DNA from 3 places in the Mesorhizobium sp. M0243 genome. Region 1 is predicted to be linked to each of the others. Evidence: predicted binding sites of a transcription regulator. Region 1 holds the regulator's gene; each other region holds the start of a gene.

The links. Region 1 encodes LexA, which represses DNA repair genes until DNA is damaged. Its sites were predicted from a motif close to TGTTCNNNNTGTGTTCNG; they were not measured.
Region 2: NKJ11_RS28350 (ATP-dependent helicase) is a predicted target of LexA. The motif match lies at 2,262-2,279, and genes of this name have one in related genera.
Region 3: NKJ11_RS29450 (ImuA family protein) is a predicted target of LexA. The motif match lies at 1,437-1,454, and genes of this name have one in related genera.

What each region holds. Positions count from the first base shown of each region.
Region 1 covers NZ_JAMYSF010000015.1:118,587-122,776, reverse strand. The annotation lists gene NKJ11_RS20205 (ComEC/Rec2 family competence protein) at 1-1,404, shown strand, start outside; gene lexA (transcriptional repressor LexA) at 1,398-2,138, opposite strand; gene kynU (kynureninase) at 2,549-3,796, opposite strand; gene kynA (tryptophan 2,3-dioxygenase) at 3,876-4,190, opposite strand, start outside.
Region 2 covers NZ_JAMYSF010000030.1:64,601-68,790, reverse strand. The annotation lists gene NKJ11_RS28355 (glucose/quinate/shikimate family membrane-bound PQQ-dependent dehydrogenase) at 1-2,066, opposite strand, end outside; gene NKJ11_RS28350 (ATP-dependent helicase) at 2,319-4,190, shown strand, end outside.
Region 3 covers NZ_JAMYSF010000033.1:51,896-56,085, reverse strand. The annotation lists gene NKJ11_RS29460 (TetR/AcrR family transcriptional regulator) at 154-840, shown strand; gene NKJ11_RS29455 (metallopeptidase family protein) at 871-1,293, opposite strand; gene NKJ11_RS29450 (ImuA family protein) at 1,477-2,514, shown strand; gene NKJ11_RS29445 (DUF6504 family protein) at 2,456-3,931, shown strand; gene NKJ11_RS29440 (error-prone DNA polymerase) at 3,928-4,190, shown strand, end outside.

The sequences.
Region 1 (4,190 bases):
ACCATCATGGGATTGCTGCGCGGCGCCTTCGCCTTGTTTCCCGACTTTTCCGCGCGTCGCCCGGTCAAGAAGTATGCCGCTGCCGCCGCGCTGTTCTCGATCGCGGCCTATCTCATCATCTCTGGAGTCGTCGTTGCCGCCGAGCGCAGCTTCATCATGCTGGCGGTGATGCTGATTGCCGTGCTGTTCGATCGAGCAGCACTCACCATGCGCAATCTGGCGATCTCGGCGATCGCCGTCATCGTGGTGTCGCCGCATGAGGTGGTCGGCCCGAGTTTTCAGATGTCGTTCGCCGCGACCGCGGCTCTGGTCGGCGCCTATGCCGGCTGGGCCGATCACCGCGCGGGAAAAGCTAGACCGCCGCCACCAAAGCGATCCATGCCAGGTTTCCTGACGCGAAAATTCCTGCTGGCGGCAACCGGCCTTGCCATGACCTCGATCATCGCCGGAAGCGCCACGACGCTGTTTGCCATCTGGCATTTTCAGCGTGTCTCGCCGCTTAGCCTGTTTGCCAACCTCGCGGTTATGCCGATCGTCACCGTCGTCATGTTCCTGGCCGTCGCCAGCGCGCTGCTGATGCCTTTCGGATTGGATTGGCCGGCTCTCTACCTGATGGGTAAGGGCCTGACGATGATGATCGCCATATCCGGCTGGATCTCCGAGCGTTCGCCTGTCGACGGGGTCGGGCTGATTTCGCAACAGTCGGTCCTGTTGGTGGCAATTGCTTTGGTCATCGCGACGATGGCGACAACTTGGCTGCGGCTCGCTGCCCTGCCATTCGCGCTGGCAGGCTTGCTGACCGTCTCGGATACGCGCACGCCGGATGTGCTGATCTCGGAAGACGCCCGGCTGGTGGCGTTGCCGATCGGTGGCGGCGAGCTTGCCGTCAGCCGGGAACGGCCGAACGAATTCACCGTCGACAACTGGAAACGCGCCCTGACATCAGAAACCATCGTCGTGCCAGAGGTGTTCGACAACAGCTATGGGCAATTCGATGTCGCGGATGCCGTTGATCTGCCGCTGGGATCGCCGTTCTATTGCTCCTCAGGCGTTTGCGTGGCCAGGCACATGTCCGGTGCGATCATTGCCTATGTCGAGGACCGCAAGGACACCTGGAAAGCCTGCGGCTTCGCCGAGCTGATCGTCATCAATGACGCCACCGCGTATGACGCCTGTCACAATCCGCTGGTTCTCGTCATCACCAAGCGGCAACTGGCTCGCAAAGGCAGTGCCGCGGTCTTCTTCGATCGCCAATCGGCGACCACGCCGGCGACGATCAGCTTCGCGGTGGACAGCCCATATCGGCCCTGGCACACGCAACGCAAATACTCTCGTGAGGCAAGGGGGCTGGCACCCTTCAAGAAACCGGAGAAGCCAGCGGCCAACCCGCAGCCGGCTCAGTAGCGGCGGATCAGGCCGACGAGCTTGCCTTGCACCTTGACCCTGTCCGGGCCGAAAATCCGTGTCTCGTAGGCTGGATTGGCGGCTTCGAGGGCAATCGAGGCGCCCTTGCGGCGGAACCGCTTCAGCGTCGCTTCCTCTTCGTCGACCAGCGCCACGATGATCTCGCCTGGCTGGGCGGTATCGGCGTTGCGGATGATGACGGTGTCGCCGTCGAAGATACCGGCCTCGATCATCGAGTCGCCCTTGACCTCCAGCGCATAGTGGGCGCCGCCCATGATCATGTCCGGCGGCACCGAGATCGAATGCGTCTGATGCTGGATGGCATCGATCGGCACACCGGCGGCGATACGGCCCATGACCGGGATCGACACGGCGGAGACCGCATCGTCATCATTGCCGGGCGAGGGCATCCGCGAAGGCGCCGGCTTGATCTGCCGGCCAAGGGCACCACCCTGACCGAGACTGCCCTGGATGACGCTTGGCGAAAACTTCTTTGCCGCGTTGAGGCCAGGCGCGATCGAGTCCGGCAATCGCAGCACTTCCAGCGCGCGTGCCCGGTTGGGCAACCGGCGAATAAAGCCGCGCTCCTCAAGTGCGGTGATCAGCCGATGAATCCCGGATTTGGAGGCAAGGTCAAGCGCCTCCTTCATCTCGTCGAAGGATGGCGGAATGCCGCTCTCCTTCAGGCGTTCATGGATGAACATCAGCAGTTCATGTTGCTTGCGCGTCAGCATGGCGGCCCCCAGGTTACCTGAAACCAGAATCGAAAAACAAACCCAGAACAAACCCTATCTGTTCCAGTTGTGTTCTGCAACCGTTTAAAGTTTAATGAATTTGTTAAGGCTGCTGAAATTATTTGGCGCTTGCCAGCGGGTCGCGATCAACAAGCGCCAGGCACAGCGATGCGCCTGCTCACATTGAAATTATTATGGTTAATGACCTGTGGCTCATCCTCGACCCAAGGCTTGGCATTATCAGTCTATCGACCTCCACAAAGGACGATATCAATCTTCGGGACGTTCGTTTGCCGTGAACGAAACGGAGCCAAAACGCCAACGTCTGTTGGCATTTGTGGCTGGAAATTCAGCCTCCGTCATCTGCCAGGCAGTGAGGGCGGCGGCGGTGGATCGCGGGGATCGTTGCGTCAGGTAACGGCTTCCTTGACCGCGAAACGGCGGTCCTTCCATGCGCCCGTGCGCAGAATATCCTCCAGCACCTCAACCGCCAGCCACACATTCTTGTAGCCGACATAGAGCGGCGTGAAGCCGAAACGGATGGTCGATGGCGCACGAAAATCACCGATGACGCCGCGCTCGATCAGCGCCCGCATGATTTGATAGCCGTGATCGTGAAGGAACGACACCTGGCTGCCGCGCCTGGTCGCGTCGCGGGTGGTCTCCAGCGTGAGACCGTAGGCGCCGCACCTGGCTTCGACGAGCTGGATGAACAGTTCTGTCAACGCGACACTCTTCTTTCGCAATGCCGCCATGTCGACGTCATTCCAGATGGCAAGCGCGCCTTTGAGCGCCCGCATCGACAGGATCGGCTGAGTGCCGCACAAAAAGCGGCGGATGCCGGTGCCGGCAACATAACCCCGTTCGAAGGCAAAGGGCCGCGCATGGCCCCACCAGCCGCTGAGCGGCTGGCTGATATCGCCGTGGTGGCGCTGCGCGGCATAGATGAAGGCCGGTGCGCCCGGACCGCCGTTGAGGTACTTGTAGGTGCAGCCGATGGCGAAATCGGCATTTGCGTGATCGAGCTCGACGGGCAGGGCGCCGGCGGTGTGGCAAAGATCCCAGACGATCAGCGCTCCGGCCGCATGAGCTTTGCGCGTCAGCGCCGCCATGTCGCGCAGTTCACCCGATTTGTAATTGACGTGATTGACCAGCACCACCGCGACGTTTTCGTCGATCAGCTCTTCGATGGTCGGCGCGTCGACACCCGCGAGGCGCAGCAGGACGCCATCCCGGGTCGAGGCCACGCCTTCGGCGATGTACAGGTCGGTGGGAAAACTGTCACCTTCGGCGACGATGGCCGACCGGCCGGGCCGCATCTCCATCGCCGCGTGCAGCACCTTGTAGATGTTGGTCGATGTCGTGTCGCAGACAACGGTCTGGCCGGCCGCGGCTCCTATCAGGCGTCCGAGCTGGTCGCCGAGTTCGATTGGCATCTCGAACCATCCGGCCGTGTTCCAAGCTCGGATGAGATCCTGGGCCCATTCTTGGGTCGCCGCCTGCTGCAGCTCGCTGAAAACGGCATGAGACGCTGCCCCCAGTGAATTGCCGTCGAGATAGATCATCCCCTCCGGCAGAATGAAACGGTCGCGCATGGCCCGCAGCGGATCCGTGGCATCCATCGCTTCGACTGCGGCGAGATCAGGAATTCCACTCATGGTCGGTCAGTCCCCGGTTGTTCGCGAAGGGTTTTCCGCCACAGCGCGTCCCCTCGGTGTGCCTGTTTTCATTTCGACGTCAGAGCCGGGTGCGGACCGTCCACAGCTCCGGGAACAGCACGACCTCGAGCATTTTCTTCAGATACGAAGCACCCGACGTGCCGCCGGTGCCGCGTTTCAGGCCGATGATGCGCTCCACCGTGGTGACGTGGTTGAAGCGCCAGCGGCGGAAGTAGTCCTCGAAGTCGACCAGCTTCTCGGCCAGTTCGTAGAACATCCAGTAGCGCTGCGGATCGCGGTAGATGGTCTGCCAGGCGACCAGCACCTCTTCATTCTCGGTTCGCGTCTCACGCCAGTCCGTGCGCCTGGCATCGGCACCGATGTCGAATCCGTT
Region 2 (4,190 bases), on a different contig from region 1:
ATGCCCGGTACCCCGACTTTCAGCGGCAGCGGCAGCGGCGTCATGTCGTAGACGGTGCCGTTGCGGTGCTTGTAGGCGATCTTGCCGGTCCTGAGATCGGCGCCGGCGACATAGCCCCAGGGCGGCGCCTGGCAAGGAATGCCGAGCGGCGACAGGAACGGCCCCATCACCACCGCATAGGGCGCGCCCTCGTTGCGGTTCAGCCCCTGCTCGCTGCCGCGCCCTTCGTCCGGCGGCGGCACCTGATCGCGCGGGATCAACTGCGACTTGAACGCCAGATAGGTCGGCATGCCGAACAGCACCTGCCGGACCGGATCGACGGCGACGCCGCCCCAGTTGAAGGTGCCGAAGTTGCCGGGGTAGATCAGCGACCCCTGGACGGAAGGCGGCGTATAGCGACCCTCATAGCGCAGGCCCTGGAATTCGATCCGGCAGGCCAACTGGTCGAACATGGTTAGGCCCCACATGTCGGCGCCGGTCAGCGGCTTCGGCATGAAGGTGAGATCGGAGACCGGCTGCGTCGGTGATGTGTGGTCGCCTTCGATCGCGCCGCCGGGCGCCGGCACTTCGTTGACCGCAATGACCGGCTCGCCGGTGCGGCGGTCGAGCACATAGAGATCGCCCTGCTTGGTCGGTCCGACCAGCGCCGGCACCACCGTGCCGTCGGGTTTGCTGATGTCGATCAGGCTCGGCTGCGCCGGTACGTCCATGTCCCAGAGATCGTGGTGCACGGTCTGGCGCACCCATCGCACCTGACCGGTGTTGAGGTCGAGCGCGGTGATCGACGACGAGAACTTCTCGACATTGGCACTGCGCCCGGCGCCGAGCTGGTCCGGCGTCTGGTTGCCGAGCGGCACGTAGAGCAGGCCGAGCTTCTCGTCGGCGCTCGGCGTCGACCACATGTTGGGCGAGTTGGCGGTATAGGTTTGGCCCGCCGGCAGCGGCGTCGTCTGGTCCGGATTGCCGGAATCCCAGTTCCACACCAGCGCGCCGGTGGCAGCGTCGTAGGCGCGGATGACGCCGGACGGCTCCTGCGTCGAATAATTGTCGTTGACCGCGCCGCCGACAATGATCTTGCCGCCTGAGATCATCGGGGCCGAGGTCGAGTAATAATAGCCCGACTTCGGATAGGGCATGTTGGTCAGAAGGTTCAGCGTACCGCCCTCGGCGAAAGCCGGACAGACCTGCCCGTTGGCGGCGTCGAGCGCGATCAGCCGCGCGTCCGAGGTCGGCAGGTAGACGCGGGTCGCACAGGGCTGCCCGGCGGCGCCGGCGGCATCGGCATAATAGGCCACGCCGCGGCAGGTCTGGTGCTGGCGGTCCTTGTCGAGCTTGACCTTGGGATCGAAGCGCCATTTCTCCTTGCCGCTCGCGGCATCGATGGCGATGGCGAAATTGTGCGGCGTGCAGATGTAGAGCGTGTCGCCGATCTTCAGCGGCGTCACCTGATAGGTGGTCTCGCCGACGTCGTCCGGACCCTTCACGTCGCCGGTCTGGTAGGTCCACGCCGGCTGCAGCTTGGCCACATTGTCCGGTGTGATCTGGTCGAGCGGCGAATAGCGCTGGCCGAACTGCGTACGTCCGTAATAGTGCCACTCGCCGGCCGGCACATCATTGCCAAGATTGGCGTTGGCGACCACCTTGTCGGTGCCGAGTTCGCCGGCAATGTCCTTCGGATCTGAAGTCATCGAATAACCGGCGACGGCCAGCGAGGCCAGCACGGCCAGGATCAGCGGCGCGCGTGCGTCAGGGCCGACAAGACCCCGCCTCGCCCACGGCGTCAGCAGCCACAAAGCGAGAAGCACGATGATGCCGCCGCGCGGTCCAAGTTCCCACCAGTCGAAGCCGGTTTCCCAGACCGCCCAGGCCAACGTGCCGAGCACGATCACCGCGTAGAGCCACAGTGCGGTGGACCGGCGCCGGTAGAGCAGCCAGGCGGCGATCAGGAAGGCAAGGCCGGCAACGACATAGTACCAGCTGCCGCCCAGCATCGCCAGGCGGATGCCGCCGCCGCCGAGTGCCAGGCCGATGAGGAAAAGAATGAGGGAGGTGATGGTGACAGCCAAGATGATACTCCTTCGACTGTTGCGCTTCGCGGCGCGGCCATGGCAACCCGGCATTGCGTCGCTGCCCGAAGCACAACTTTCTCCTGACGGTCCCGCCTGTCAAGCACGGGCCTCAAGCGCAGGCGGTAATGGTCCATCGCAATTGGAATAACATCGACCGCGGTGGGAGCGCGGGGCAGCAATCGGGCACTTTAGCGGAACAAAACGTAGACAGTTCTGGTCTTTCCCCACCGAATCACTACATTCGGGGCGATGTCCGGCTTTTCCGAAGACATGCCCTTTTTCGACGAACCCAATGCGCGGCCCACGGCCCCGTCGGGCATTGCCGCGCGCGCCATGGCTGCCCGCAGCGGACACAACAACGCGCCCGACTATCTGAAGGGCCTCAACCCGGAGCAGCGGCTAGCGGTTGAAACAACGGAAGGCCCGGTTCTGGTGCTGGCTGGAGCCGGCACCGGCAAGACCCGCGTGCTGACCACGCGCATCGCCCACATCCTCGCCACCGGCAAGGCGTTCCCGTCGCAGATCCTCGCGGTGACCTTCACCAACAAGGCCGCGCGTGAAATGAAGATCCGCATTGGCGTGCTGATCGGCGAAGGCAATGTCGAGGGCATGCCATGGCTCGGCACCTTCCACTCGATTGGAGTGAAGCTGCTTCGCAGACATGCCGAACTCGCCGGTTTGCGCTCCGACTTCACCATCCTCGACACCGACGACGTCGTGCGGCTGATCAAGCAGCTGATCCAGGCCGAGGGTTTGGACGACAAGCGCTGGCCGGCCAAGCAATTCGCCCAGATGATCGACGGCTGGAAGAACAAGGGGCAAGGCCCGGCCGACATCGCCGAGGGCGACGCCCGCGCCTTCGCCAACGGCAAGGGCCGCGAGCTCTACAAGGCCTATCAGGAGAGGCTGAAGACGCTGAACGCCTGCGATTTCGGCGACCTGCTCTGCCACCCGATCCGCATCTTCCGCGCCAATCCGGACGTGCTCAAGGAATACCATAAGCGCTTCAAATACATCCTCGTCGACGAGTACCAGGACACCAACACCGCCCAGTACATGTGGCTGCGGCTTTTGGCGCAGAGGCCCGATTCCGGGCGCGCGTCGACATCGACGGACCTGCGATCGGCCGAAGGCCGCAAGCCCGACCGGGCGTCGGCCGGCCAGGCCGCCCCCGCGGAGGCCAGCGAGCGAAGCGAGCGCGCGGCCGTGAGCGACAACAAAGTAAACATCTGCTGCGTCGGCGACGACGACCAATCCATCTATGGCTGGCGCGGCGCCGAGATCGACAACATCCTGCGCTTCGACAAGGATTTTCCCGGCGCCACCATCATCCGGCTGGAGCGCAACTACCGCTCGACCGCGCACATCCTTGGCGCGGCCTCCCACCTCATCGCCCACAATGAGGGCCGCTTCGGCAAGACGCTGTTCACCGACCGCAACGAGCCGGAGGACGGCAAGGTGCATGTCCACGCCGCTTGGGATTCCGAGGAGGAAGCCCGCGCCGTCGGCGAGACGATCGAGACCTACCAGCGGCAAAAGCACAATCTCAACGACATGGCGATCCTGGTCCGCGCCTCCTTCCAGATGCGCGAGTTCGAGGACCGCTTCGTCACGCTCGGCCTCAACTACCGCGTCATCGGCGGCCCCCGCTTCTACGAGCGCATGGAAATCCGCGATGCGCTCGCCTTCTTCCGCGTCGTCGCCCAAGGCGCCGACGACCTCGCCTTCGAGCGCATCGTCAATGTGCCCAAGCGCGGCCTTGGTGAAGCCACCATCCGCCAGATCCACGACACGGCGCGCGCGCTGCGCATCCCGATGCTGGAAGCCGCCGCCAAGCTCGCCGAAAGCGACGAGTTGAAACCGAAGCCGCGCGCGGCACTGCGCGAGGTCGCGGCCAATTTCGAGCGCTGGCAGAAGGCGCTGGAAACCACGCCGCATACCGAACTCGCCGAGACCATTCTCGAAGAGAGCGGCTACACCGACATGTGGAAGAACGACCGCTCGGTCGAAGCGCCCGGCCGGCTGGAGAACCTGAAAGAGCTGATCCGCTCGATGGAGGAGTACGAATCGCTGCGCTCCTTACTCGAGCATGTCGCACTCGTCATGGACGCTGAGCAGAAC
Region 3 (4,190 bases), on a different contig from region 1:
ACGGGAGCCGCGAAGACCGCAGGCCTGTTCCGATCCCATCTGTAATCACTGCTTACATGCTCTTGCCTGCATTGTAAACAGTGATTACATAAATCGCGGATCGTGCTACAGATGCGTGAAGCAGGCCTCCGGAACGAAAACGAAGGAGAAGAGATGGCAAACGCCAAGACGCCTCACCGCACCGGCTACCACCATGGCCATTTGCGGGACACGTTGATCGATGCTGCAATTCAACTTGTCGAGGAAGGCGGCCCCGACAATGTAAGCGTGCGCGAAGCCGCAAAGCGGGCCGGCGTTTCCCCCGGCGCCCCCTTCCGGCATTTTCAGTCGAAAACAGCGCTGCTGACCGCGGTCGCCGAACAGGCCATGAACCGGCTGACAGAGGCCGTTGCCAATGCACTTTCAGCAGTCGACAGCGCGGATCCCATCGTGGCCTTCGAAGCAATCGGACAAGGCTATCTGGAATGGGCGATCGCCAATCCCACGCATTTCCAGATCATCAGTTCCCGAACCCTGATTGATTTCGACGCGTCGGACAGTCTTCGCGGTCAGAATGAGGCCATTCGCCGGAAGATGATCGACCTGCTGACCCAAGCGCAACACCAGGGTCAACTGGCTGCGAACGCGGATTTCGATCATCTGGTTCTTGCCGCTCGTGCCTTTGTCTATGGGTTGGCACGAATGGTGGTTGATGGTCATTTTCCGGAGTGGCATCCGTCCGAGCCGCCATCGCTCGCCGTGCGCAAGGCGCTGCATCTTTTCATCAGCCGAATGACCAACCTATCTGAAGCGAGATCCCAGAAACCCTTGCCGCCGCTGGGTTCTGGACCGACTGGATAGGAATGGACATTTCACGCGACGCAGAACCAGCTATTCCGCCGCCTCTTCGATCTTCTCCATATCATCGTCCGACAGGCCGAAATGGTGGCCGATCTCGTGGATCAGCACGTGGGTGACGATGTCGCCCAGCGTCTCTTCGTTCTCGGACCAGTAGTCGAGGATGGCGCGGCGGTAGAGCGTGATCCGGTTCGGGCCTTCGCCGGTCTGCGGATTCCAGCGCTCGGCGATGCCGCGTCCCTCAAACAGGCCGAGCAGGTCGAACGGCGTTTCTAGCGACAGATCGTCCATGATCTCGTCGGTCGGGAATTCGGCGATCTGGATGACGATCTCGCCGGTCAGCTTGCGAAAATCCTCCGGCAGATGGGCGTACGCCTCCAGCGCCAGGAACTCCATTTCGTCCATCGAGGGCGAGAGTTCGTCGTGCCAGGTGCGGGTCTTGTAGATGCGTGCCATGCTTTGTCCTTTGATCCCGGCATATAGGCTTTCGCACCGTAATCGGCAAATGACACGGGCCGATGCGCCTGCGTCATCCGCGCGGAGAGGAATAAATTCCCCATGTGTCTGCTTGACTCTTGGGATGCGCTCTGGAATCTATAGGGAACATAACAGGAACAATGTGAGTGGAAGCTGACCGTCATGGCGATGACCGCCGTGGCGCGGGAGACTGTTTTTGCCCTGCGCCGCCAGATCGCGAAAATCGAGGGAACGCTGCCCGAGCGCTTGGCTGCGCCGGCCGCCGCGCCCTTTGATGCCGACGTCAACACCGATCTCACAATCGTCCGGCGTGGCATTGCCGAGGCGTTGCCGGACGCGTTCCTGCCTATTGGCGTCGAGCGCCTCGACGCCGCCCTGAGCGGCGGCCTGCCGAAGGCCGCCCTGAGCGAAATCCATGGCACGCAAACCCGCGATGCCGGGGCCGTCGCCGGCTTCGCTTTGTCGCTCACAAGCCTGATCCTCAAGCAAACGCCGGGGCTGCCGGTGCTGTGGATCGGCACATCGGAGATCTTTCGCGAGGCCGGCTTTCCCTATGCCAGGGGGCTTCACGCCTCGTTCGGCATTGAGCCGGAGCAATTGCTGTTTTCCGAGGCACCGAGACTTGTCGATGCGCTGTGGGTCGCGGAGGAGGCGGCCCGGATGACGGCGCTCGCCGCTGTCATCCTCGAAATTCGCGGCAATCCGCAGCGGCTTGACCTGACCGCGACACGCCGGCTGCATGCAAGGGCGCAAGCGGCCGGCCGCCCGGTGTTCCTGCTGCGGCAGGCGGCCGAGCCCGAACCGACGGCGGCACCCGTCCGCCTCATCGTCACGTCGGCACCGGCGGTGCCGCGCGACACCATCGCCGGGCCGCTGGCCGGCTCGATCGGCCGCCCGGCCTTCACCCTCACCATCGGCAAGAGCCGCACGGCCCTGCCTGGACAATTCACACTGGAGTGGAATCCCGATGAATGCGCATTCGACGAAAGAGCGGGCCACGAAGGAGCAGGTGGGGAAAGAAACCGGCCAAAGAATCCTGTCCCTGTGGTTTCCCTATCTGGCGGCGGAAAGGGTCCTGCGCCAGCGTCTGGGGCGGTCCTGGCGTTCCCGGCCGTCGGATCACCCATCTCACCCGCCGCTCGTGATCAGCCATCGCGACCGCAACGCACAGCGCATCTCGGCCCTCGACGAGCGGGCTGAGGCCCTGCACCTGAAGCGCGACATGGGCATCGCCGATGCGCGCGCCATGCATCCGTCGATCGACATCGTCGAGGCCGATCCGGAAGCCGACCGCCGCCTGCTCGAAGGCCTTGCCGACTGGTGCGACCGCTACACCCCGCTGGTGGCGCTGGATGGCGCGGACGGCCTGTTTCTCGACGTCACCGGCTGCACCCATCTGTTCGGCGGCGAACGTGCCATGCTGGACGACATCCTGTCGCGTTTCTTCCACCAGGGTTTCGATGTCCGCGCCGGACTTGCCGCGACGCCGGGTGCGGCCTGGGCGGCGGCACGCTTTTGCGGCGACCGCATCGTTGTGCCAGGCGAGGAGGAAGCGCTGCTGGCGCCCCTGCCGCTGGCCGCATTGCGCATAGAACCCTCGACCCGCACCAGCCTGGAAAGCGTCGGCCTGCGCACGGCGGGTGCCGTCATGGCGGCACCGCGCGCGCCGCTCGCCCGCCGCTTTGGCGCCTTGCTGCTCCTGCGCCTCGATCAGGCGCTTGGCCGCCTCGACGAGGCCGTCTCGCCGCGCCTTCCCGTTGCGCCGCTTTCGGTCGAACGCCACCTCGCCGAACCCGTCACCCTGACCGAGGACATCGAACGGCTGGTGGGCATGCTGGCGGCGACCTTGAAAACCGATCTCGAACGCTGCGGCGAGGGTGCCAGGACACTGGCGCTGCTGCTCTTTCGCGTCGACGGCGCCGTCAGCCGCATCGCCATCGGCACCTCGCGGCCGATGCGCGAACCCATGCTGATCCAGAAACTGTTCCATGAAAGGCTGGCCGCGCTCGAACAGGATATCGATGCCGGCTATGGTTTCGATCTGGTGCGGCTCTCGGTGTTGGCGGCAGCCACCTTCGACATGCAGCAGGCCGATCTGACTGGCGAAACGACCGACGACGGTGCCGATATCGCGCTGTTCGCCGACCGCATCCGCGCCCGGCTCGGCGAGGGCGCGGTTCTCCGGCCGGTCGCGGTCGAAAGCCATCTGCCGGAGCGCGCCGTCGCCACGATCCCCTTCACCGAAGCGCCGCGCCGGACCACGCCGCCGAAAAAGCCCGGCAGGCTGCAGGCGCCACAAACCATTTTTCCGCCGGAACGGCCAATCCGGCTGTTCCGCTCGCCCGAACCCATCGATGTGCCGGCCACTGAAATGCCGGAAGGACCACCGCTGCACTTCCGCTGGCGGCGCGCGCTCTACCGGGTCACGCGCGCCGAAGGGCCAGAACGCATCGCCGCCGAATGGTGGCGCGAGGCAGCGAGCGATCCGATCACGTCAACCCGCGACTATTTCCGTATCGAGGACGCCGATGGTCGCCGCTATTGGCTTTACCGGCAAGGTCTTTACGGCAACACGCAGGTCCCGCCGCGCTGGTTCATGCATGGTGTCTTCGCATGAACGCGCTGACCGTCATTCCCTTTGCCGAGTTCGGCATCCAGTCGAATTTCTCCTTCCTGCGCGGCGCCTCCAAGCCGGAGGAGCTGGTGGTCGCGGCCAAGCTCCTGGGCTTCTCGGCGATCGGACTTGCCGACCGCAACACGGTGGCCGGCGTGGTGCGCGCCTGGCAGCAGGCCAAGGTCGAAAAACTCTCCTATCATCCCGGCTGCCGGCTGGTTTTTGGCGACGGCACGCCGGACATCCTCGCCTATCCCCAGGA